Regions from separate parts of the Kitasatospora sp. NPDC057500 genome, predicted to be linked through region 2. Evidence: riboswitches for the same ligand, from Rfam matches in the RefSeq annotation. Region 2 holds a riboswitch; each other region holds the start of a gene.
What was found. Region 2 has a riboswitch for cobalamin ahead of ACFU74_RS31640 (cobalamin biosynthesis protein). Riboswitches for the same ligand answer to the same signal wherever they lie in the genome.

Region 1 (4,667 bases), on a different contig from region 2:
AGGCCGCCCGGTCCGCGCCGTGGTCGATCATCCGGCGCTCCAGCTCCATCGCCAGGTGCCGTTCGGTGCGGCCGACCAGGATCGACTCCAGCAGCTCTCCGAGCGCCTGGTCGGCGATCTCGGCGGCGATCCGCAGGTCGGCGATCTCGTGCTCGTCCTTGACCACCCGCAGCCGCTCGACCGCCTGGCCGACGTCCGCCAGCCGCACCCCCTCGGCCAGCCCGGCCACCGCCCGGTGCCGGGTGACCGTCAGGTCGTGCTCCTCCACCGCGAGCCCGGTCGCCCCCAGCCGCGCCACGGCGGAGGCCGCGGCCAGCGCGGTGTCCGTCCCGGCCGGCACCGGCAGCCGGGTGACGTCGGGGGCGATCAGGTGCTCCCCGGTGTCGTCCGGCGGCAGGTCGTCCGGCAGCGCCAGCACCGCCCGGTCCCGGGTCAGCAGCAGCGTCGCCCCGCACGGCGGGCACCCGGTGAGGTACCGCACGTTCGCCGCCCGGGTGATCAGCGCCGCGTCGGCCCCGGACGCACCGCAGTGCTCCCGCAACCGCTCCCGGCGGCCCGCGTACGCATCAGCCATGCGTCGAGCCTACGAACCCGCCCCCCGATCCGCCCGCCGAACGCCCCCACCCGGGCCGCCGCACCGGCCCGACCGGACCGGACCACCGTGATCCGTTCGGCCTTCGCCCCGGGCCACCCGTCCCGCGGGTCAGCCGGCCAGGTTCGTCCAAACCACCGCCGGCCCGAGCTGGGCCGCCAGCAGCAGCAGCCAGAATCGCGCCCCGCCGGAACCCCATCGACGCGCCGCGAGCCGGTTCACGACGGCGGCGGCCAGCAGGTACGGGAGGAGGGGCACCAGCGCCACGACGAGCGCCAGTCCCGCACCGTCGTTCGTGTTGTACGGATCAGCGGTGGTCCAGCCGAACCGGGCGAACACGAAGTCGGAGAGGAACCTCCAGGTGAACCAGTACGGGAGCACGCCGACCACCCCCAACGGGAGGTTGACGAGTACCGCCGCGAGCGGCGCCGGCATCCGGCGCCCGCCCTCGTGCGCCGCCAGGTGATCGGCGAACTCCCCATCGGCAAACGACATGTGACCGACCCTACAGCTTGCGTGCAGGCACCTGCTCCGCGCCGCCGGTGGGCCCGGGGGTCCACTTCTTCTCCACGCCGGCGAGGCGCCAGTAGGCGATGGCGGCGGCCCAGACGACCACGAAGAGGCCGACGATCGCGTAGCCGACGTTGTCCAGGGAGATCTCGGCGATCCAGCCGGTCACCGGGTCGGTGAGGTCGAGCTTCTCGTGGAGGACGCCGACCAGTTCGATGGTGCCGATGATGAAGGCGACCGCGATGGACAGGCCGGTGATGGTCAGGTTGTAGTACACCTTGCGGACCGGGTTGGAGAACGCCCACTGGTAGGCGAAGTTCATGAAGGTGCCGTCCAGGGTGTCGAACAGGCTCATGCCGGCCGCGAACAGCAGCGGCAGGCAGACGATCGCGTACCAGGGCAGGCCGGAGGCGGCGCCGGAGCCGGCCATCACCATCAGGGTGACCTCGGTCGCGGTGTCGAAGCCCAGGCCCAGCACCATGCCGACCGGGAACATCTGGCCGGGCCGGGTGATCGAGCGGGTGGCCCGGTTCAGGACGCGGGCCAGCAGGCCGCGGGAGTTCAGGTGCTCCTCCAGCTCGGCCTCGTCGAACCGGTCGGCCCGCATCGAGCGGAACACCCTGAGGATGCCGAACAGCGCGGCCAGGTTGAGCGCGCCGATCAGGTAGAGGAAGACGCCGGAGGCCGAGGTGCCGACCACGCCCAGCCACTGGTGGGTGGTGGAGTCGTCGTCCATCAGGGTGTTGGCCAGCTGGGCACCGCCCGCCACCAGGGCGGCCATCAGCACCACCATCGAGGAGTGGCCGAGGGCGAACCAGAAGCCCACCGAGACGGGGCGCTTGCCGTCCGCCATCAGCTTGCGGGTGGTGTTGTCGATCACCGCGATGTGGTCGGCGTCGAAGGCGTGCCGCATGCCGAGGGTGTAGGCGGTGATGCCCAGGCCCACCCCGAAGACCTGGGTGCCCACCGCGTACTCCTCCGGTGCGACCAGGAAGATCAGCGTGCCGAACGCCACCACGTGCATGGCGAGGATCACGGCCATCAGTCCGGCGGTGCGGACGGTGTCCTCACGGCGCCAGCGGAAGGCGGGCAGGGCGGCGGGCGGCGCCGCGGCGGCGGCGGTTTCGGGCAGGGTCATGCGGATCACGCTCCAGCACCTCGTGGAATGACTTCGTGAGATGCCGCGGCCGGTCTCCTGGCTGACGGGGCTCCCGTACCCGCCTTCCCAAGCGCGCGAGGCGCCCAGTGGCGTCGTGGGTACGGACACTCTCCCCCGATCACAGTGGCGAGGGCCGCTCCGGACTGGGACCCCTGAGGGTCCGTCACCGGTCTTCCCGAGCACCACGGCGGGCAACACCGTAGGGGCCCGGGGCGACCCATGCAAGGCTGCGCACCTACGCAGGTGTTCAGGATCACAACCTCCCGCCTGCCAGAATGGGCCGTATGCATCTCGTACCGGCCGACCGCGCGGGCCACCGCACCATCGACGGCCACCGGGTCTGCGAGGCCATCGCCGCGATCGGGGACACCGCCCACGTCCGCGCCTGGGCCGACCGGTTCGCCCTGCTCGCCGACCCCGGCAGGCTCGCCCTCCTGCTCGCCCTGCACCGCACCGGCCCGCTCGCCGTCACCGACCTCGCCGTCGCCACCGGCATGCGCGACCCCGCCGTCTCCCAGGCGCTGCGCCTGCTCCGGACGGCCGGGGTGGTGGCGGGCGAGAAGGAGGGGCGCGTGGTGCGCTACCGGCTCGTGGACGCCACCCTGCGCCCCCTGCTCGACCAGTGCGCCGGTGACGCGCCCGCCGTGGCGGCCGGCTGACCCCCCGTCCGGACATCGCGCCAGGACGGAACCCGTTCAGTACGATCATGGTGTGCTGAACCGCCGCCGGCTCCGGACCCGGCCCGACGACGACCGCTGGGACACCCGGCCCGTCCGGGCCCGCGTCCTCGCGGTGGCCCGCACCCTCACCTCCGCCACCCGGGTCCTGGACGTCCTCACCCTGCTGCGCGAGCAGGACGGCATCGGCATCGCCGTCACCGTCAACCCCGGCTCCGCGTTCGCCGCCGGCCTCGACGACTACCTCCGCGCCCAGCCCGGCCTCACCGTGCTGCCCTGGCGCGACGCCGTCCGCCGGCCGTTCGACCTCGCCGTCGCCTGCGCCGTCCACGCCTCGATGCACCGGCTGCGCGCACCCCTGGTCGTCCTGCCGCACGGCGCCGGCTACAACCGCCTGGTACCCGAGTCCACCGGCGACACGGTGACCGCCGCCGGCCTCTCCCGGCGCGAACTCACCCACCGCGGACGGGTCTTCCCCGCCGTCATCGGCCTCTCCCACCGCGAACAGTTCGAACGCCTGCGGGCCGCCTGCCCCGAGGCGCTGCCCCGCGCCCGCGAGGTCGGCGACCCCTGCTTCGACCGGATGCTCGCCGGCCTCGCCGCCCGCGACGGCCACCGGGCCGCCCTCGGCGCCGTCGACGGCCGCCGCCTCGTCGTGGTCAACTCCACCTGGAGCGAGCACTCGTTACTCGGCCGCCACCCCGGCCTGCCGCTGCGGCTGGTCGGACAACTGCCCGCCGACGAGTACACCGTCGCCGTCGTCCTGCACCCCAACGTCTGGGCCCGGCACGACCCGCGCGCCCTGCTCGCCGCCGCCGAACGCTCCGGCCTGCGGCTGGTCCCGCCGCACCAGGGCTGGCAGGCCACCCTGATCGCCGCCGACTGCGTGATCGGCGACCACGGCTCGGTCACCTTCTACGGCGCCGCCCTCGAACGCCGCACCCTGCTGGTCGCCACCGGGGCCGCCGAACTCGACCCCCGCTCCCCCAGCTACGCCTTCGGCCAGGCCGCCCCGGCCCTCGACCCCGACGGCGACCTGCTCGGCCAGCTCGAACGGGCGATGGCCGGCCAGGACCCTGCCGCCCTGCGCCCGATCACCGACCGCTCGCTCGGCCGGCGCGGGGAGTCCGCCCGGGTGCTGCGCGACCTCCTGCTCTCCTACCTGCCCGGCATCGAGGAACCGCCCGACGACCCCCAGCCCCTGCCCTACCCCCGACCGGTCCCGCTCGCCGCCGAACCGCCCACCGCCTACGACATCGTGGCCACCGGCGAGGGCACCGACGTTCACCTGCGCCGCTACCCCGTCGGCCCCGGCCACCACGCCCCGCGCGGGTTCCACGCGGTCGCCGCCGACGAGCCCCGCCTCGCCCTGCGGCACACCGCCGAGGTCCTGGCCCGCACCGAGACCGACGCCGAGCAGCCCGCCGAGCGCTGGCTCGCCGCCACCGCCGCCGAACTCCCCGGCCTCGCCGTCGCCGCGGCCGCCCTCGGCCCGGCCCACCACCTGCTGCGGCTGCCCACCGGCCTGCTGCTGGAGGCCCACGCCGAACGCCCCTGGGGCGCCCCCGCGCCCCGCCTCGACCCGCTCCTGCTCGGCTCCGCCGTCGCCCACTGGCTGACCACCCCCGGCGCCCGGGCGGCCGACCTCACCCGGCACCCCCTCATCCTGCACACCGGCCCCCGCCGCATCACGGTCACCTTCACCGCCCGGCCGGACTGACCCGCTCAG
Region 2 (4,667 bases):
GGCGGGCGGGGGGCGCGGGGGGCTCGACAAGATCGGGCAACAGAGGCCAAACCGGCTGGCTTGATCTTTGTGGCGGGTCCATGCCAGGTGGAACCGGGTGTGCCGCGGGTTCCGGACGCGACGGGGGTGAGTGCGGGGCGTAAGGGGGTCAGCAGAACGGGGTGAGCCAGCGGCGCAGGGTCTCGGCGTAGCGGTCCGGGGCGGTGTTCCAGAGGGCCGCGTGGTCACCCCCGGGGAAGGCCTGGAGGTTGACGACGTCCGGGCGGCGGCGGGCGAGGCGCTCGGCGGCGGCGAACGGGGCCACCGGGTCGTCGGGGCCGTGCAGCACCAGGGTGGGCACGCGCAGGTCGGCGCCCTCGGCGAGGCGGGCGAAGTCGGCCAGATCCACGCCGGTGCGGCCCTGGGCGGCGAGCGCGCCGAGTTCGGCGGCCGCGCCCCGGAAGCCGGAGCGGGCGGTGGCCCGGCGGGCGGTGGCCGGCCAGTCCAGCACCGGCGAGTCCAGGACCAGGCTGCTGATCGAGGAGGCGAGGTCCGAGCGGGCGGCGGTGTGCAGGGCCATCGTGGCGCCGAGCGACCAGCCGTAGAGGACGACCCGGCCCGCGCCGGCGTCCAGGGCGGTGCGCACCGCCGCCTCGACGTCCCGCCACTCCGTCTCGCCGAAGTGGCCGAGGCCGTCCGGGGAGGCCGGGGCGCCCGCGTCGCCGCGGTAGGTGACGGCCAGCGCGGGCAGGCCGAGGCGTTGCAGCTCCGGGAGGACCGGCAGGGTCTGCGACCGGTCGGCGTCGGGGCCGTGCACCAGGACCACCCAGGTGCCGCGCTTGCCGTCCAGGCGCCAGGCGGGCATCGCGCCCAGCTCGCCCTCCACGGCGGTGTCGGCGAACGGCAGGCCGAGCGCCCGGGCCGGGTCTCCGAGGTGGACGCGCGGGGTGAAGCGGACCTCGGTGCCGGGGGCGAGGGTGCCGTGGTCGGCGCGCACCAGGCGCCGGGTGACGTCTTTCCCGTCGAGGTCGAGGACCTCCTCGACCACCGCGTGGCCGTCCTCGCCCCACTCGACGGCCCAGCGGCCCGGGCGCTCGCTCGCCTCGGTGCGGGTGAAGGTGGCCCGACCGGCGCCGAGAGCGCGCACCAGCACCGGGCCGGTCCGGGCGCGGTCCCTCCCGGCCGGGCGGACCATCCGCTCGGACGCCCGGCGGCCGATCACCAGGACGGCGGCCCCGGTGCCGACGGCGGCGGCCGCCACGGTGGCCGCGATTCCCCAACGCATACTCGCTCCCCGCTGCTCGGTGTCTGGCTCGGTCTCTGGACCCACCCCTCAGTCCACTCGCGCGGGCGGGGGGAAGCCAGCAGGACACGGCCGTCCGGGTAGTTCCGGGAGGAAAGTCACACAGGTCCGCCGGGGTGGCCCGGCGTGTGACCAACACCCTCCACGACCTCGGTTGACTCCCGGTTCGGGCCCGTGATGGGATCCTTCAGCCAATACGGAGGCATGCAGAGGAAGCCGGTGCGAGTCCGGCGCGGTCCCGCCACTGTCACCGGGGAGCACGACCGGAACACGCCACGGCGGGCCGTCAGAAGCCGCTGGAAGGCCCGGATCGCGCGTCCGACCCGGAAGCCAGGAGACTCTCGCCCCCGGTTCGTCGATCCAGGGCGCGGACCCTGAGTGAGGACACGCGATGCTGCGCCCTGCCGTGCGCCCGCTGGGCCGGGCCGCCGCCTTCGGCGCCGGCGCCGTCGCCGGCTACCTGGCCGACGCCCGGTTCGCCGACCCGCGCCGCGGCCACCCGGTGGCCGGCTTCGGCTCCGCCGCCGGCCGGCTGGAGCGCCTCCTGTGGCGCGACCACCGCGCCGCCGGAACCGCCTTCACCGCCCTGGCCGTGGGCACGGTCGCGGCCGGCGCGCTCGCCGCCGACCGGCTGCTGGCCCGCCGTCCGATCGGCCGGGCCGCCCTGGCCGCCGCCGCGACCTGGACCGTGCTCGGCGGCACCTCGCTGACCCGGGAGGCCCGCACCGTCGGCCGCTCGCTGGCGGCGGGCGACCTGACGGCGGCCCGGGAGCGGCTGCCGCACCTGTGCGGACGCGACCCGAGCACGCTGGACGAGCAGCAGCTGGCCCGCGCGGTCGTCGAGTCGGTGGCCGAGAACACCGCCGACGCCGTGGTCAACGCCCTGGTCTGGGGCGGTGTCGCCGGCACGCCCGGCCTGCTGGCGTTCCGCGCGGTGAACACCCTGGACGCGATGGTCGGTCACCGCTCCCCCCGCTACGCCCGGTTCGGCTGGGCCTCGGCGCGGCTGGACGACCTGGCCGGCTGGCCGGGCGCGCGGCTGACCGCACTGCTGGCGGTGGCCGCCGCCCCCGAACCGCGCACCGCCTGGCGGGTCTGGCGGCGCGACGGCTCGGCGCACCCCAGCCCGAACGCCGGTCAGGCCGAGTCCGCCTTCGCGGGCGCGGTGGGCGTGCGCCTCGGCGGGACGCTGAGGTACGGCGCGAGGGTGGAGCACCGTCCCGTGCTGGGCGGGGAGCTGCGGCCGGTCGGGGTCGACGACATCGAACGCGCCTGTGTGCTCTCCCGGCGGGTGAGCGCGCTGGCCCTGGGTACGACCGTCGCCGGGCACCTGCTGCTCCGGGCGGCACTGATCAGGAATCGGAGGGGTGGGGCATGAGCAAGGCGCTGCTGGTCGCCGGGACGACCTCGGACGCCGGCAAGAGCGTGGTCACCGCGGGCATCTGCCGCTGGCTGGCCCGGCAGGGCGTCGCGGTCGCGCCGTTCAAGGCGCAGAACATGTCGCTGAACTCCTTCGTCACCGCCGACGGCGCCGAGATCGGCCGCGCGCAGGCGATGCAGGCGCAGGCGGCCCGGGTGGAGCCGGAGGCGGCGATGAACCCGGTGCTGCTCAAGCCGGGCGCCGACGGCCGCAGCCAGGTGGTGCTGCTGGGCCGGCCGGTCGCCGAGGTCGGCGCGCTGGACTACCGCGAGCGCAAGCCGGTGCTGCTGGAGCGCGCCCTGGAGTGCCTGGCGGACCTGCGCCGGCGCTTCGACGTGGTGGTCTGCGAGGGCGCGGGATCGCCCGCCGAGATCAACCTGCGCGACCGCGACATCGCCAACATGGGCCTGGCCACCGCCGCCGGGCTGCCGGTCGTCGTGGTCGGCGACATCGACCGCGGTGGCGTCTTCGCGGCGATGTACGGGACGCTGGCACTGCTGTCGGCGGAGGACCAGCGGCACGTGGCGGGCTGGTTCGTCAACAAGTTCCGCGGCGACGCGCGGCTGCTCGCCCCCGGCCTGGAGATGCTGCGCGAGCTGACCGGCCGTCCGGTGCTCGGCACCCTGCCGATGCTGGCGGACCTGTGGCTGGACGCCGAGGACTCGCTCGACCTGTCCACCGTCGTCGACCGGACGGCCGCGCGCGGCCCGCTCGGCGCGGACGTGCTGCGGGTGGCGGTGCTGCGCTTCCCCCGGCTGTCCAACTTCACCGACCTGGACGCCCTCGCCCAGGAGCCCGGGGTGCTGGTCCGCTGGGCCACCCGCCCGGAGGAGCTGGCCGACGCCGACCTCGTCGTGCTGCCCGGCACCCGGGCCACCGTCGCGGACCTCGCCTGGCTGCGCGAGCGCGGCCTGGAACCGGTGCTCAAGGCGCGGGCGGCGGCCGGGCGGCCGCTGCTCGGCGTCTGCGGCGGCTACCAGATGCTGGCGCACTCGATCGTGGACGAGGTCGAGTCGAAGGCGGGCGCGGTGGACGGCCTCGGGCTGCTGCCGGCCCGGGTGCGGTTCGGCGCCGGGAAGGTGCTCGCCCGTCCCGTCGGCGAGGCGTTCGGGGAGCGGGTCGAGGGCTACGAGATCCACCACGGCGTCGTCACGGTGGAGGGGGGCGAACCCTTCCTCGACGGGTGCCGGGCGGGCCAGGTGTGGGGGACCACCTGGCACGGCGCGCTGGAGAACGACGGCTTCCGGCGCGCGCTGCTGCGGGAGGTCGCGGCGGCCGCCGGCCGGGCGTTCGTCCCCGCGCCGGACACCTCGTTCGCGGCCGCGCGGGAGGCCCGGCTGGACCGGCTGGGCGAACTGATCGAGGAGCACGCGGACACCGACGCGTTGTGGAAGCTGATCGAGGGCGGGGTACCGGCGGCCGGATCGCTGCCGTTCCTGGCGCCCGGGGCCCCTGGGAGCATGCATGAGTGACGTCCGTTATCCGTTCACCGCGATCGTCGGCATGGCCGACCTGCGGCTCGGCCTGCTGCTGAACGCCGTCTCCCCGGCGGTCGGCGGGGTGCTGGTGCGCGGCGAGAAGGGCACCGCCAAATCGACCATGGTGCGGGCGCTGGCCGGGCTGCTGCCGTCCATCACCGCCGTCGACGGCTGCCGCTTCGCCTGCGACCCGGCGGCGCCGGACCCGCAGTGCCCGGACGGCGCGCACGCCGGAGCGCCCGGCTCCGCGCGCCCGGCCCGGCTGGTCGAACTGCCGGTCGGCGTGTCCGAGGACCGGATCGTCGGCTCGCTGGACCTGGAGCGGGCGCTCGCCGAGGGCGTCAAGGCGTACGAGCCGGGCCTGCTCGCCCAGGCGCACCGCGGGGTGCTCTACATCGACGAGGTGAACCTGCTCCAGGACCACGTGGTGGACCTGCTGCTGGACGCCGCCGCGATGGGCCGCTCCTACGTCGAGCGCGAGGGCGTC
Region 3 (4,667 bases), on a different contig from region 2:
CTCTCGCAGGCCGAGCACGGCCCGGACTCGCCCGCCGTCCTGGTCACCACCAGCGAACGGGTCGCCACCGCCGTGCAGCGGCACATCGAGGAGATCCTGCCCGGGCTGGGGACCGGCGACATCGCCGGCCCCGCCTGGCGCGACCACGGCCAGATCATCCTGGCCGAGGACCTCGACGAGGCCTACCGCATCGCCGACGCCTTCGCCTACGAGCACGTCCAGGTCCTCACCGAGAACCCCCGCGAGGCCCTGGACAGGATGCACACCTACGGCGCCCTCTTCCTCGGAGAGGGCACCTGCGTGTCCTACGGGGACAAGGTCATCGGCACCAACCACGTCCTGCCGACCCGCGGCGCGGCCCGCTACACCGGCGGGCTGTGGGTGGGCATGTACCTGCGCACCGTCACGTACCAGGAGGTCCGCGACCCGAAGTCGTCAGCCGCGCTCGGGGAGTTGTGCGGCCGCGCCGCCCGCGTCGAGCTCTTCGAGGGGCACGCCCGCTCGGGCGACGTCCGTGCCGCCAAGTACGCCGGCGCCCCGCTGGCGTGGACCGACCACTACGCGGGTGCGGACCGCGCCTGACCGTCCAACGGCTCCCCCGCCCTACGCGTCCTCGGCCGGGCCGGCCGAGCGTGCACGTCCGGGCCCGTCGAACCGAGCCCGCCGAACCGGCTCGCGCGCCGGCCCGCCGGTCGGCGGCGCCCACGCGGACGGCGGCTCACCCGGTGCCGTCGGCCTGCCCGGCCGAGGCCGGCGGCGCCGGCGGACGCGCCCGCCCGCCGTCGTGACGGGACGCCGCCACCGCGATCAGGCCGACCACGACGGCCGCCACGGCCACCCGTCCGAGCGCCCGCGCCACCCAGGCCGGCAGCGACCGGACTCCGCCGCGCCCCGGCGCCCCCAGCCGCTCGGCCCGCCGGGCCGGCCGCATCAGACGGACCAACAGCAGGACGGCGAGCGGGACTTGAAGCAGCCACAGGACGGTGCGCGGCCACTCGCCGAACCACACGTTGGTCCCGTAGAGCAGGGTGTGCCAGACGCTCAGCACGTAGACGACGAGCACGAAGCGGTGCAGTCGGCGCCAGGTGTTCGGCCCGAACCGGTGCCGCACGTAGAACAGCAGGCCGAGCGGCACGGCCAGGTAGAGCGCACCCTGCCCGAGCGGGATGGCGATCCGGCCGGTGCCGGAGTCGTACCAGCCGGGCACGAAGGTGTCGGCGAACCCCGACCAGAGCCGGTCGCCCCACGCCGACTCGGCCTCGTAGCGCACGAGTTCGGCCGCGAACATCAGCGCGTGCGCGAACATCAGGGCCGTCGTGGTCAGGCTCGTCGTGCGGTGCCAGCGCTCCAGGGTCTGCCGGGCGACCGGCAGCCGGCCGGGCCGCGGCCCGGACAGCAGCAGCCCGAGCACCACCGTCCCCCAGGCCCACAGCAGCCCCGACCAGCCGAACGCCTGGCTCAGCAGGTACATCCAGTACGTGCCGGCGTCGTCCATGAACGGCATGACCCCGACCGTCGCCGAGGTGCCCGCCTCCATCCGGACGTACAGCAGCACGAACACCGCCGCGGTGACGCCGACCGCCGCGCTCGCGTCGGGCAGCGCGGCCCGCAGGTCGGCGCGGAGGGCGATGCGTTCGGCGGGCCGCCTCCCGGCGGCGGGCCGGGCGTCCGGACCGTCGACCCCCGGTGTCGTCTCAGGCAGCATCGTGGACCTTCCGGAACGGCGGGACACCGCTTGACGGTGTACAGCAGACGATGGGTCGAACAAGTGTGGCGGAGGGGTTCCGGCTTGCCGAGCCCGTATCCGGCCAGAGTGACACGTGGACCGACGGCCCTTCCGCCGCAGCGTCCCGACGCCCCGGCCCGCCGAACGACGGCATTCGGACAACCGTCCGCACGTGCCCTGCCACCGGAGCGCACGCCCCCGTATGCTGATGCCCGCAGCCGGTTCGCGCCTCCCGACCGACCGGACTTCGGCGGCGCGACGCAAGAGGGAACCCGGTGGGAAACCGGGACTGTCCCGCAGCGGTGAGTGGGAACGAAAGCCGTCAACAGCACTGGGCCTGGCTCCGCCCCGGCCCGGGAAGCGACGGCCGGTAGGTGTGTGCCGTCCCCGGCGCACCGGCCCACGAGTCCGAAGACCTGCCGCTGCGCCCGCACCCCCACGTGCGGGCTGTGCACGGTGACCTCGTGGACTGGGTCGGCGGTACGGACGGCTGCGCGGCGTGCGACGACGCGCCGTGCCCTCCTCCTCCGGGTCGTGACGCGGGGCTCGGAACGAGGAGGAGGACGTGTCCGTGACCGCGCGAGTTCCACCCGCCCGCACCGGGCGCCGACCGGCGCGATGGTGACCCCCACCGGAGGGGCCCGGCCCGCCCCGCCGCCGGGCGGCACGGTCTCCGGTGTCTGCCACGGCACCCTGGGCGAGCTGTACCAGGGACCGCTGTGCGCATCCTCCCGCCCCGACATCGCGGTGGTGTCGTTCCCCGTCGACCGCCACTCCTGGGTGCACTTCACCCCGGGGACGGACCCGCCGGGCCCGCTGCCGCTCGGGACGAAGGCCGCGACGGCGGCCCGGCTGTTCCTGGAGCGCTTCGGGCTGACCCTGCCGCCGGGCCGCTGGTGCGTGCACTCCGACCTCACCGTCGGGGTGGGGATGGCGAGTTCGACCGCCGACATCGTGGCGACGCTGCGCTGCCTGTTCCGGATCTTCGCGCTGCCGTACGACACCGGGGTGGTGCTCGCCGTGCTGCGCGAGATCGAGCGGGCCGACAGCGTCTTCCTCGACGAGTTCGCCCTGCACCTGAGCGGCCGGCACCGGGTGGTGCGGCGGCTGGGCACCGACATCGGCTTCCACACCGCGTACATCACCGAGCCCGGGACGGTGGACACCGCCGCCGTCACCGACCTGCTGCTCGGGCACTACCGGCGCCACGGCGAGGAGTACCGGCGCTGCCTGGCCGGCCTGCTGAAGGGCTTCGCCGCGGGCGACCCGGCCGCCGTCGCGCGGACGGCCACGGTGAGCGCCGCGCTCTCCCAACAGGTGCTCCCCAAGGCCACGTTCGACGCGCTGCTCACCCACCGCGAGGAGTTCGGCGCCGACGGGATCTTCGTCGCCCACACCGGCTGCCTGATCGGCTACCTGCTCCCCGGACGCCCCGACGCCGCGCTCAAGTCGGACCTGTCCGCGTTCTTCCACTCGCTCGGCCACCAGTGTTCCTTCGCCCAAGGAGGCTACAGGTGATACACCCCCACATCGCCGACGCCCTGAAGGTCCCCGATCTCGTCCGGCTCGCCGACGGCCTCGTGCTGGTCCGGTTCGAGTCGATGAAGATCTACTCGGCGCTCGCCGCCGTCCGCCACCTGCTGGAGCGCGGCACCGTCCGCCCCGGGCAGACCCTGGTGGACAGTTCCAGCGGCATCTACGCCTACGCGCTGGCGCTCGCCTGCCACCGGCACGGCATGCGCTGCCACATCGTCGCCTCCACCACCGTCGACGCCACCACCCGCGCCCAGTTGGAGATCCTCGGCGCCGCCGTGGAGCAGGTCGTGCCCTCCCGCGACCTCAAACTGGACCAGGAGCTGCGGGTGCGGCGGGTGCGCGAGCTGCTCGCCGCGCACCCGGACTGGCACTGGATGCGGCAGTACCACGACGACGTCCACTACCTCGGCTACCACGAGGTCGCCGACCGGATCACGGCCGCCTTCCCCGGCGCCGCGCTGACCGTCGTCGGCGGCGTCGGCTCCGGTGCCTCGACCGGCGGGGTGGCGACCCGGCTGCGCGCCTTCGACCCGTCGGTGCGACTGGTCGGCGTACAGCCCTTCGGCAGCGTCACCTTCGGCAGCCAGGGACACCACGACCCGGAGGCGATCATCGCCGGGATCGGCTCGTCCATCGCCTTCGACAACGTCCGCCACCACCTCTACGACGGCATCCACTGGCTGGACTTCACCCACGCCATGGCGGGCACCGTCGCCCTGCTGCGCGACCACGCCGTCTTCGCCGGGCTGTCCACCGGGGCCGGCTACCTGGCCGCGTGCTACGAGAAGCGCCGCCACCCCGACCGCCTGCACCTGGTGATCGGTGCCGACACCGGCCACCGCTACGTCGAGCGCGTCTTCGCCCGGCACGCCGAAGCCCCCGACCCGGCCGCGCTGAAACCGGTCGAGGTCTCCGCCCCCGAGGAGATGTCCATGCCCTGGTCCACGATGGCCTGGCGGCGCACCGCGTGCCCCCCGCACGGGAACGAGCGGGCGGCATGAGCGTCGTCTGCCTGGAATCGCTCACCTTCGGCCTCGGCCACCTGGTGCGGGCCGCCGACGCGCTCGGCGAGCGGCTGACCCTGCTCACCCGCGACCGGTCCTACTACGCCTACGAGTTGGAACGGCTGCCGGCGCACGCGCTGGACGTCGTGGAGACCGACACCTTCGACGTGGACGGGCTCACCGCGCTGCTGGAGCGCTCCCCCCGGCCGCGCGGCCTGATCAGCTCCACCGACACCTGGACGCTGGTCGCCGCCGAACTCGCCGAACGGCTCGGCCTGCCCGGTCTCGACCCGGCCGTACTGCGGCTGACCCGCGACAAGTCGGCGGTGCGCCGCCGGCTGTGCGAGGCCGGGCTGAGCCGCGGCCGGGCGGTGCCGGTCACCGGAGCCGGCCCGGAGGCG

Region 1: another riboswitch for cobalamin. It lies ahead of ACFU74_RS29155 (HoxN/HupN/NixA family nickel/cobalt transporter); the one in region 2 lies ahead of ACFU74_RS31640 (cobalamin biosynthesis protein).
Region 3: another riboswitch for cobalamin. It lies ahead of ACFU74_RS10175 (hypothetical protein); the one in region 2 lies ahead of ACFU74_RS31640 (cobalamin biosynthesis protein).

Annotation. Positions count from the first base shown of each region.
Region 1 covers NZ_JBHVER010000181.1:8,377-13,043, forward strand. Annotated here, with positions in the region: gene ACFU74_RS29145 (M24 family metallopeptidase) at 1-574, opposite strand, end outside; gene ACFU74_RS29150 (hypothetical protein) at 704-1,087, opposite strand; gene ACFU74_RS29155 (HoxN/HupN/NixA family nickel/cobalt transporter) at 1,098-2,240, opposite strand; cobalamin riboswitch at 2,270-2,463, opposite strand; gene ACFU74_RS29160 (ArsR/SmtB family transcription factor) at 2,546-2,920, shown strand; gene ACFU74_RS29165 (hypothetical protein) at 2,973-4,658, shown strand; gene ACFU74_RS29170 (AAA family ATPase) at 4,664-4,667, opposite strand, start outside.
Region 2 covers NZ_JBHVER010000222.1:6,059-10,725, reverse strand. Annotated here, with positions in the region: gene ACFU74_RS31645 (alpha/beta hydrolase family protein) at 149-1,264, opposite strand; cobalamin riboswitch at 1,432-1,644, shown strand; gene ACFU74_RS31640 (cobalamin biosynthesis protein) at 1,674-2,660, shown strand; gene ACFU74_RS31635 (cobyric acid synthase) at 2,657-4,174, shown strand; gene ACFU74_RS31630 (putative cobaltochelatase) at 4,167-4,667, shown strand, end outside.
Region 3 covers NZ_JBHVER010000032.1:46,219-50,885, forward strand. Annotated here, with positions in the region: gene hisD (histidinol dehydrogenase) at 1-582, shown strand, start outside; gene ACFU74_RS10170 (ferric reductase-like transmembrane domain-containing protein) at 719-1,705, opposite strand; cobalamin riboswitch at 1,989-2,144, shown strand; gene ACFU74_RS10175 (hypothetical protein) at 2,345-3,244, shown strand; gene ACFU74_RS10180 (cysteine synthase family protein) at 3,241-4,263, shown strand; gene ACFU74_RS10185 (ATP-grasp domain-containing protein) at 4,260-4,667, shown strand, end outside.